DNA from 3 places in the Pseudarthrobacter sp. HLT1-7 genome. Region 1 is predicted to be linked to each of the others. Evidence: riboswitches for the same ligand, from Rfam matches in the RefSeq annotation. Region 1 holds a riboswitch; each other region holds the start of a gene.
The links. Region 1 has a riboswitch for S-adenosylmethionine ahead of AC50X6_RS11385 (bifunctional o-acetylhomoserine/o-acetylserine sulfhydrylase). Riboswitches for the same ligand answer to the same signal wherever they lie in the genome.

Region 2: it holds a riboswitch for S-adenosylmethionine, as region 1 does, so the genes downstream of both, AC50X6_RS04350 (aminotransferase class V-fold PLP-dependent enzyme) here and AC50X6_RS11385 (bifunctional o-acetylhomoserine/o-acetylserine sulfhydrylase) in region 1, are expected to answer to the same signal.
Region 3: it holds a riboswitch for S-adenosylmethionine, as region 1 does, so the genes downstream of both, AC50X6_RS12605 (DUF1737 domain-containing protein) here and AC50X6_RS11385 (bifunctional o-acetylhomoserine/o-acetylserine sulfhydrylase) in region 1, are expected to answer to the same signal.

The regions. Positions count from the first base shown of each region.
Region 1 is NZ_JBWZCH010000010.1:65,341-68,605, reverse strand. It holds gene metX (homoserine O-acetyltransferase MetX) at 1-500, opposite strand, end outside; SAM riboswitch class IV at 512-627, opposite strand; gene AC50X6_RS11385 (bifunctional o-acetylhomoserine/o-acetylserine sulfhydrylase) at 772-2,088, opposite strand; SAM riboswitch class IV at 2,153-2,268, opposite strand; gene AC50X6_RS11380 (VOC family protein) at 2,463-3,101, shown strand.
Region 2 is NZ_JBWZCH010000003.1:144,652-147,916, forward strand. It holds gene hisN (histidinol-phosphatase) at 1-376, shown strand, start outside; gene AC50X6_RS04345 (glutamyl-tRNA reductase) at 513-1,907, shown strand; SAM riboswitch class IV at 1,995-2,108, shown strand; gene AC50X6_RS04350 (aminotransferase class V-fold PLP-dependent enzyme) at 2,144-3,265, shown strand, end outside.
Region 3 is NZ_JBWZCH010000012.1:71,173-74,437, forward strand. It holds gene AC50X6_RS12590 (glutamate--cysteine ligase 2) at 1-53, shown strand, start outside; gene AC50X6_RS12595 (O-succinylhomoserine sulfhydrylase) at 313-1,521, opposite strand; gene AC50X6_RS12600 (rhodanese-like domain-containing protein) at 1,522-1,941, opposite strand; gene AC50X6_RS12605 (DUF1737 domain-containing protein) at 1,938-2,186, opposite strand; SAM riboswitch class IV at 2,302-2,416, opposite strand; gene AC50X6_RS12610 (ATP-grasp domain-containing protein) at 2,704-3,265, shown strand, end outside.

The DNA of each region.
Region 1 (3,265 bases):
GCGGTGGTGTCCCGCAGCGTGACCAGCGGGAAGCGTGAGCCCCAGGGTTTGCCGTCCGGCGCAGGCGAGGACGGTCCGGTGGAGCCGTAGCAGCCGCCGAGGATGTTGACGGAGACAGCAAAGTACGTGTCCGTGTCCACCGGGGCGCCGGGGCCGGCGAGCTGCTCCCACCAGCCCGGTTCCTCGCCGGCGCCGCGGGTGACGTGGGTGTCCCCGGTCAGTGCATGTTCGATCAGCACCGCGTTGGAGCCGTCCGGGGTGAGGGTCCCCCACGTCTCGTAGGCGAGGGTGACGTCCGGCAGCGTCGAGCCGGATTCGAGCTCGAGGTCCCCGATCCGGAGGTATTGCACGGTCCCGTCCGGGACTCCTTCGGAACGGGCTGTTTCCGGACGCGCGGGTTCCGGGCTTCTGGTTTCCGGCCTTTCCGTTTCCGGCGAGGCAGCTGGGTTATGGGGGGTCTTGTTCCCGGGTACACCCTTGCGGGTGACGGCAATGCTCATGTGAGGACCTAACGTCGCGCTTGCCCGCCGTCAGCTGACCGGCGGGCCAGGTCTTCACCCGGGGCACCCCGCCGCGAAAGGAGGGTTGCCGGCCAGCAAGCCGGGGCTGTCACTGGCACTCATGACCTTCATTGAGTTTACGAAAGGAGGCGCCGTTGTGGCGAAGATTGTGACGACCGTATGACTTCCGGCGTCGCGCGCTCCGAATTTCAAGCGCCCCTAAGCTCAAGCGCCCGAATTTCCAGCGGCGGCACGCCGGGAGCGGCGGTGCTCAGGCGCTCTTGGCCGCGCGGAATCCGGCGTCGAGGTCCTCGAGGATGTCATCGATGTGTTCCAGGCCCACGGACAGCCGCACCAGACCCGGGGTCACGCCGGCTATCGCCTGCTGTTCCGGCGTCAGCTGGCTGTGGGTGGTCGACGCCGGGTGGATCACCAGCGAGCGCACGTCGCCGATGTTCGCCACATGGGAGTGCAGTTCGAGGGCATCGACGAAGCGCTTTCCGGCCTCCGCTCCCCCGGCGATGTTGAACGCAACGACGGCGCCGGTGCCCTTGGGCCCGTACTTGCGGCCGCGCTCGTACCAGGGGCTGGACGGCAGCCCCGCGTAGGCGACGGATTCGACGTCGTGCCGTGCCTCAAGCCATCCGGCCACCGTGGTGGCGTTGGCGACGTGCCGCTCGACGCGCAGGCTCAGGGTCTCGATGCCCTGCGCGATGAGGAAGGCGTTGAACGGCGACACCGCCGAGCCGAGGTCGCGCAGGAGCTGGACGCGGGCCTTGAGGATGTAGGAAAGGTTGGCGCCGAGGGCGCCGTCCTTGTCGAGGTCCCGGGCGTACACGAGGCCGTTGTAGCTGGGATCGGGGGTGTTGAAGCCGGGGAACCGTTCCGGATCCTTGCCGAAGTCGAAGTTGCCGGAGTCCACGATCACGCCGGCGATCGCGGTGCCGTGGCCGCCGAGGTACTTGGTGGCGGAGTGGACCACAATGTCGGCGCCCCACTCGATCGGGCGGATCAGGTAGGGGGTTGACAGGGTGTTGTCCACGATCAGCGGCACACCGGCGTCGTGGGCGGCCGTCGAAATGCCCTCGATGTCCAGCACGTCCTGGCGGGGGTTGGAGACCACTTCGCCGAAGAACAGCTTGGTGTTGGGCCGGACGGCATCGCGCCACTGCTGCAGGTTGTCCGGGTCCTCCACAAAGGTCACGGAGATGCCGAACTTCTTCAGTGTGTGCGCCAGCAGGTTGTAGGTGCCGCCGTAGAGGCTGGGGCTTGCCACAACATGGTCGCCTGCCTCGGCCACGTTGAGGATCGCCAGGGTCTCGGCGGCCTGGCCGGAGCTCAGGAGCAGCGCCGCGAGGCCGCCTTCCAGGCTCGCCACCCTCTGCTCCACGGCGTCCTGGGTGGGGTTGCCGATCCGGGTGTAGATCGGGGCGAGCTCGGCGAGGGCGAAGCGGTTCGCGGCGCTTTCGGCGCTGGGAAACACGAACGACGTCGTCTGGTAGATGGGCAGCGCCCGCGCGCCGGTGGCGCTGTCCGGCTCCTGGCCGGCGTGGATCTGGCGGGTTTCGAAGGACCAGGCTTTGGACATTGGGATGCTCCTCAAAGGACCGGGCACTGTCCGCCCCGGGGCTCATCGGCCCCGAGCGGCGCAGGCGCCGCGCTTGCCCTCCGGCGGGCGCCGGACGGCCAGGTCTTCACCCGGGGCACCCCACCGCGAAACGAGGGTTGCCGGCCAGCAAGCCGGGGCTATCTGCTGGCACTCATGACCTGGGCTCAGTCTAGGAAACGTTCACCGGGCGTGGCTAGCTTTGTGACGAAGATGAAGCTGTGCGCCGGATGGGGCGCCTTCCGGGAGAGTGATGACGGCGGAAGTCCGCGTCGACAGGCCGCATCACGCGACACGCCATTTCGGTTAGGGGACCCTAAGCAGAGAGCCGGATCACAAAGTGCCAAGATGAGGGCATGCGCATGGATCACGTCTCTTACGCCTGTGAACAAGATGGCTTGGCTGCCACCACCGAACGAATTGCGTCTGCCCTCGGCGTCGAAGCCGTGAAGGGCGGAGTACACCCCCGATTCGGGACCCGCAACATGATTATCCCGCTCGCGGGACACAAGTACCTCGAGGTTGTCGAGGTCCTGAACCACCCTGCATCCGACAAGGCCCCTTTCGGCCAGGCCGTCCGTGCGCGCTCCGAGGCGGGTGGCGGGTGGATGGGCTGGTGCGTCGAGGTCAAGGACCTGGCACCGTTTGAGGAACGGCTCGGCCGCGCCGCCGTCAACGGCAACCGCAAGTTCCCCGACGGCCGCGAACTCGTCTGGAAGCAGATCGGCATCCTCGGTCTCATCGCCGATCCCCAGGTCCCATACATGCTCAAGTGGGAGGGAGATCCGGAGCTCCACCCGTCGAAGGCCTACGAGAGCAACGTCAAGATGTCGGCCCTCACCATCGCGGGCTCTGCCGAGCGCGTGACCGAGTGGCTCGGTGTTCCGGTGGAAAAGCCGCTGGAGGACGTGGCCGTGAACTGGCTCGCCCCCCGCGGGACACCCGGCATCCTCTCCGTCACGTTCGAGACGGCCTCCGGAGCCGTCACAATCTGACACTCCCCCCAACTTCGGCCGCTATCGGCGGGTGCCAATGACGCCCCCCATCGATGGCGGCCGATATCTATTTAAGGGCCTCGGCTGGAGCGTGGGCTCTCGAGGGCAACGCGGGGTCACTTGGCGCCCGTCCCAAACCTCTGGATGGGCGCGAAGTGACCCCG
Region 2 (3,265 bases), on a different contig from region 1:
GACCCGACTGAAGGTCTCCAACGTCTCTGAGCTCTCGGATGCCTCACTGTCCTACTCGAGCCTGGGCGGCTGGAAGCAGCGGGGAAACCTGGATGAATTCCTCGGCCTCACCGAGGAGGTCTGGCGCACCCGCGCCTACGGCGACTTCTGGTCCTACTGCCTCGTGGCGGAAGGCGCTGTCGACATCGCGTGCGAGCCCGAGCTGAACCTCTACGACATGGCCGCGCTGGTCCCCATTGTCACCGAGGCGGGCGGCCGCTTCACCTCCCTCGAGGGGGAAGATGGCCCGTTCGGCGGCAACGCCCTGGCCACCAACTCGATCCTGCACTCCGAGGTGCTCAGGCGCCTCAACCCGGGACTAGACGACCTGCTATAACGGCGCCGGCTGCTGCGCTTCCCTGGCGGTCCGGCGACCCAAGGATTCCCATAGGTACCTGTAGGACTCTGGCTGCGGCGGCGGGCTCCGCGGCCGGAGCGAGGTGGTCTGGACACCTACCGGGAGGATTGCAGCCATGCCGGCATCTTTTGAAACCATGGATTCCGGTCCCCGGGACGACGCGGCCGGACCGATCCTGCTGGTGCTAGCAGCGAAGTACCGGGATCTCGACATTGAGGTGGCCGCCCGGCTGCACGCCGGTTCATCGGACCTGGCCGCTCACCTCCTGGCCAGCAGTTCCGCCGTGACCGGATCGGTGGTTCTGTCGACGTGCAATCGGTTTGAAATCTACTGCGAAGTTTTCTCCGGCACCGAGGTGGCGGCCGCCCGCTCCGCTGCCCTCGGTTCTGTCGGCCGCTGCACCGGACTGGCCGTCCAACAGCTCACGGCGCTGTTCGAAGACCACCAAGGATCCACTGCGGCCGAGCATCTCTTTGCCGTCGCCGCCGGCCTGGATTCCTCTGTTGTGGGCGAACGCGAAGTTGCCGGCCAGGTCCGCCGGTCCCTTACCGAAGCACAAGTTGCCGGTACCGCCAGCGGACGTTTGGTCCGACTATTCCAGGGAGCCTCCCGCACGGCGAAGAACGTTGGTGCCCGGACCGCGCTAAGCAGCGCCGGCAGGTCCATTGCGTCTGTGGCGCTTGACATCGCCGCCGGATCCGGGCAACGGGCCCTCGCCAACACCTCGGTGGTCCTATTCGGCACTGGAGCCTATGCCTCATGCGTTGCAGAGATCCTCAGATCCAGGGGGTGTACAACGATTTCCGTTTTCTCGCAGTCGGGCCGCTCGGATGAATTTGTCGCGGCCCGGGGAGGCAAGGCGCTGACGGCCCGGGAGTTACCCCCGGCCATTGCCCGGGCAGACGTCATCGTTGGCTGCAGCGGGGCTGGGGCACGCATCAGTGCTGCCACTCTGGCGGACTGGCGGGAGGATGCGGGACGTGCCGTCACTGTGATTGATCTCGCCCCCAGCCACGACTTCGATCCACAGGTGGCCGATCTGTCAGGCGTTGAACTGATCACTCTGGCGTCCGTGCAGCTCGCCGCCCCTTCGGCAGACATTGAGGCACTTCACCTCGCCCGGGCGCTGGTTCGGCAGGCCGCGCGTCATTTCGAGGAGCACGAGGAAATCCGCGCCGTCGACACCGCTGTCGTGGCGCTGCGCCGGCACATCCAGGAGGTTCTCGAAGCCGAGATGGAGCGGGTCCGGAAGCAACATGGCTGCGGCGCCCCGGCTGACGAGGTGAACTTTGCCCTGCGGCGCGTTGTCCGGCGTTTGCTCCATATCCCGACGGTCCGCGCCAGGGAACTGGCGGCGGCCGGCCGCCGGGACGACTACACGGCGGCGCTGGATGCCCTGTTCGGCATCAGCGTTCAGCCCACCAGTCCCCGCCCGCCCGGCAGCGGGAGGCTGGCCTGGCTAAATCAGCCGCGCTGTGAAGCGACAGAACCGGACACGGCGGCTTCGTAGCGTCGGCGGGCCCTGGCGCGTAACAATGCTCTTCACATTGATGCCCTCCCTTTCCGCCGCCGACGCGGATGTCCTAGGCTCGAAGCAGGTCACGAGTGCCAGCGCTAAACCCCGGTTTGCTGGCCGGCAACCCTCCCTTCGCGGCGGGGTGCCCCGGGTGACGACCTGGCCGGTCCGGAACGGACCCGGCAAGCGCGGATCCCCGGCACATGGGGTCCCTTTTCGAGCGAGGTCCCATGACGACTGCCACTTTTCCTGCCAGCTCCGGATTTGCCCCCGGAATCCACCCCGGAATCCACCCCGGTGCAGCCGCCGGTGCCGACGCCGGGCGCCCGGACGACGCGTTCGCCGTCGCCCGCCAGCCGCTCTCGGCGGTCACCGGCGCCGAGATCCAGGCGCCGCTGATCCAGGGCGGCCACGTCCGCTACGCCAATCTGGACTACGGCGCCTCCGCCCCCGCGCTGTCCGTCGTTTCGGCCTACCTGAACGAGATCCTGCCTTACTACGCTAGCGTCCACCGCGGTGCCGGCTACGCCTCCCAGATCAGCACGTCAGTGTACGAGAACGCCCGGACGATCGTCCGCGAGTTCGTGGGCGGACGCCCGGAAGACTCCGTGATCTTCACCCGGAACACCACCGACTCGCTGAACCTGCTCGCCGGTTGCCTGCCGGTCGCCGGCGGCGTACACACCGGCGAGGTGCTCTTCCTCGACATCGAACACCACGCCAACCTGCTGCCGTGGCAGGCCGTCCCGCACCGCAGCGTTGTGGCCGCCCCCACCGTGGCCGCCACACTGGAGCGGCTCCGCGGGGAACTGTCCCACGGCGGTGTCAGCCTGCTCGCCGTGACGGGTGCCTCCAACGTCACCGGGGAAATCCTGCCGATCCGCGCGTTGGCAGCGCTGGCCCACGAGTTCGGCGCCCGGATCGTGGTCGACGCCGCCCAGCTGGCCCCGCACCGCAGGATCGACATCGCCGCGGACGACGTCGACTACCTCGCCTTCTCCGGCCACAAGCTCTACGCGCCGTTCGGCGCCGGCGTCCTGGTGGGCCGGCCGGACTGGCTGGACGCCGGCACCCCGCACCTGGCCGGCGGCGGAGCGGTGCAGGACGCCCGGCTCGATACGGTCAGCTGGACCACCGGGCCGGCCCGCCACGAGGGCGGCTCCCCCAATGTTCTGGGCGCCGCAACCCTTGCCCGGGCCACCCAGGTGATCGCTGCCCTGGATCCGGAGCAGTGGCAGGCCCACGAGAACACCATCCGGTCGTTCCTGGTCGAGGGGCTCCAGCGGATCGACGGCGTCACCGTCCACCGGATCTTCTCCGACTCCGGCCTTGACGACGGCGGGCCTGACGGC
Region 3 (3,265 bases), on a different contig from region 1:
CCGGGGATCCCGCGGAACAGGCCCCGGCCCTGGGCCGGGTGCGCCGGGCCTGACATCGCCGGGCCGAACAGCGCAGCGGGACATGCCCATTGTTCGCACCCGGGACTGGTCATAATGGCACTTTGTCCATCCGCTGGCTCCGGCGCGGGGCATGTCCCTTCGGGTCGGTGTCCAGTCCAGCGGGACATGCCCATTGTTCGCACCCGGGACCGGGCACAATGGCACTATGTCCATCTGCTGGCTCCGGCGCGGGGCATGTCCCAGAGTCCGGCCACCGCGCCCGGACCCCCGACGAACTAACGAGAATGCCCGCTAGACCTTCTTGAGCGCCTGGCCGAGGTCGCTGATCAGGTCATCGCTGTCTTCCAGTCCCACGGAGAGCCGCACGACGCCGTCGCTAAGCCCGATCGCCGCACGGCCATCCGGGCCCATGGCACGGTGTGTTGTTGTGGCGGGGTGGGTGATGAGGGACTTCGCGTCGCCCAGGTTGTTGGAGATATCGATGATGCGCAGCCCGTCCAGCAGGGCGAACGCGGCGTCCTTGGCGGTGCGGCCCGGCGACGGCGAGAGCTCAAGCGTGAGCACCGTGCCGCCGGCCTTCATCTGCTTCGCGGCCAGCCCGTACTGCGGGTGCGATTTCAGCAGCGGGTACTTCACCCAGCTCACCGCGGGCTGTCCCTCGAGCCATTCGGCCAGCCGCAGGGCCGACGCCGCGGAGTGGTTCACCCGCAGGGCCATGGTTTCCAGACCCTTGGTCAGCACCCAGGCGTTGAACGCGGAGAGCGCCGGGCCGGTGTGGCGCATGAGCTGCTTGACCGGGCCCCCGATGAATTCCCTGGTACCCAGGATGGCGCCGCCGAGCACCCGGCCCTGGCCGTCTATGTGTTTGGTGCCGGAGTAGACGATCACGTCCGCGCCGAGCTCCCCGCAGCGCTGCAGCAGGGGAGTGGCAAAGACATTGTCGACGACGACCGTGGCGCCGGCTGCGTGTGCCAGTTCGCTCACGGCGGCGATGTCCACGATTTCCTGCATCGGGTTCGACGGCGACTCGAAGAAGACCGCCGTCGTCGGCTCGGCCAGCGCGGCCTGCCATTGTGCCAGGTCCGGGCCGTCCACGAAGACCGTCTCCACGCCCCAGCGCGGCAGGATCTCGTTGAGGATCACGAAGCAGGAGCCGAAAAGTGAGCGGGCGGCCACCACACGGTCGCCCGCCGCCAGCAGCGCGCCGAGAGCGGTGAACACCGCGGACATCCCGGACGCCGTCGCAAAGCACGCCTCGGTGCCTTCGAGCAGCCGGAGCCGTTCCTGGAAGGTCGCCACAGAGGGGTTGCCGTAGCGGGAGTAGACGAAGCGCTCGTCCTCGCCGGTGAAGGCGCGTTCCGCTGCGGCGGCTGATTCGTAGACGAAACCGGAGTTAAGGAAGATCGGCTCGGTGGTTTCCTGGAAGCCGGTGCGGTCGAGTCCGCCGCGGACGGCCTGCGTGCCGGGACCCCAGCCGGCGGCGTCGGGATTGAAGGTCACCTAGTGCTTTCCGCGGATGGTGGGCAGGCCCCGGTTCTTCCAGCCGTTGACTGTCCGTCCGCCGTGCCGGTCCGGTTCGCCCTCGAAACCTTCGAGGACGTTGTACGAGGTGAAACCGGCCTCGGTGGCGGCCTCCGCGGCGGCGATGGAGCGCACGCCGGAACGGCAGAGAAATATCAGTTCGATGCCGTGACCTTCGGGTGCCTGCTGTTTCAGCTGGTCCACGAACTGTCTGTTGGGGATACCGCCGGCCAGGTTCCACTGGATGAACAGCGGGGCGTTCCGGGTGCCGTTCGCGGATGCGGTGTCCGGGACGCCGATGTGGGCCCATTCATCCTCGGTGCGGACGTCCACCAGGAGCGCGCCCGCCTCAAGCCTGGCCCAGGCTTCCTGCGGGCTGAGGTCCCCGGCGTACCTCACGCGTGGCCCTCGATGGTCTCTTCGTAGCCGAAACCGTCGCTGTCCAGATCCTCGACAGCGCTGGCGACGGCGGCGTCCGCGCTGGCGATTGCTGCCGGCAGCACCACAGCCTGGACAACAATGACGCTGCTGCCGTTGACGGTAGCGGAGGGGCTTCCGTGCAACACATAGCCCTCGGCCAGGGCAGCGGAGACGCGCTCGCAGAAAGCGCGGTCGTCTGGGCCGGTGAACAGGCGGTAGGCCAGCTTTTCCTCTTCGGTTGCGGCGGTTGCGGCAGTCGCGGCAGTTGCCGCGGGGGACGGGGCGGGTGCTGTGCTTGGCACGGCGGGGGCGGACGCGTCAGTCACGACGGATCTCCTTCTTTCACGCTTGCAGCTCGAATGGTCGATATGCCGAGTATTCACCTGAGGCACCCCGCCGCGAAAGGGAGGGTTGCCGACCGGCCAGTCAGGGCTTGGCGCCGGGTCTCATTACTCCCCAAAAACGTAACACTTACGACGCCGGCCCGCACCGCCGTCGTCGTCATGTTTAGTAACCGGACCGGTCCGTGACCTCATGGTGGTCCCTCGAGAAGCAGGTAGCTGCGCCGGACGGCAGTGGTGCCGGGGCGGGCGTTGCAAGTAGTGGCCACTCGTGTGCTCCCGGCCGGTGGCCGGTCTACTGGGAGGACAGGTCCGGCCGCATGGCCGGCAAGGTCTCAGATGCCTGTGAACCGCCGCTGCCGAAGAACCGGCAGCGGCGGGACGCAGTGGAGGGGGAACCATGGGTCCACGCATATTGGTCACCGGAGTAGGCAGCGCAGCCGGCCGCGCCGTCGCTGCGCAGTTGTCGGCCCGGGGAATTCCCGTTCTCGGCGCCGACAACCGCGACGTTCAGGGCCCCGACGGCGCCGAGACCGTCCGTATCCCGCCGCCTGGTGATCCGGACTGGGTCCCTGCGCTCCGCCGGCTCATCGACGCACGATCCCTCAATGTGGTCATTCCCACGCTCAGCGAGGAACTTCCGCACCTGGCCGCAGCCCGCGCCGGGTTCGCCGAGGGCATCCGGCTCATCGTCGCCGACCCTGGCCCGGTCGCCCTCGCCAACGACCGGCTCTTCACAGCCTGGACGCTGCACGCGGCCGGGATCCCCGTTCCCCGGTTCGGCGTGGCCAGCGACTTCGCCGCCGCTCCGGCGTCCCTGGCGGCACTGGGCGGTCCCGTCGTCCTGAAGCCGAGGTCGGCCCAGGCCGGTCACGGTGTTCAAGTTTTGGCCGAAGCCGGCGCGGTGGACTGGGGACTTTTGCCGGACGGCCAGATCGTCCAGGAGTTCATACCGGGAACGT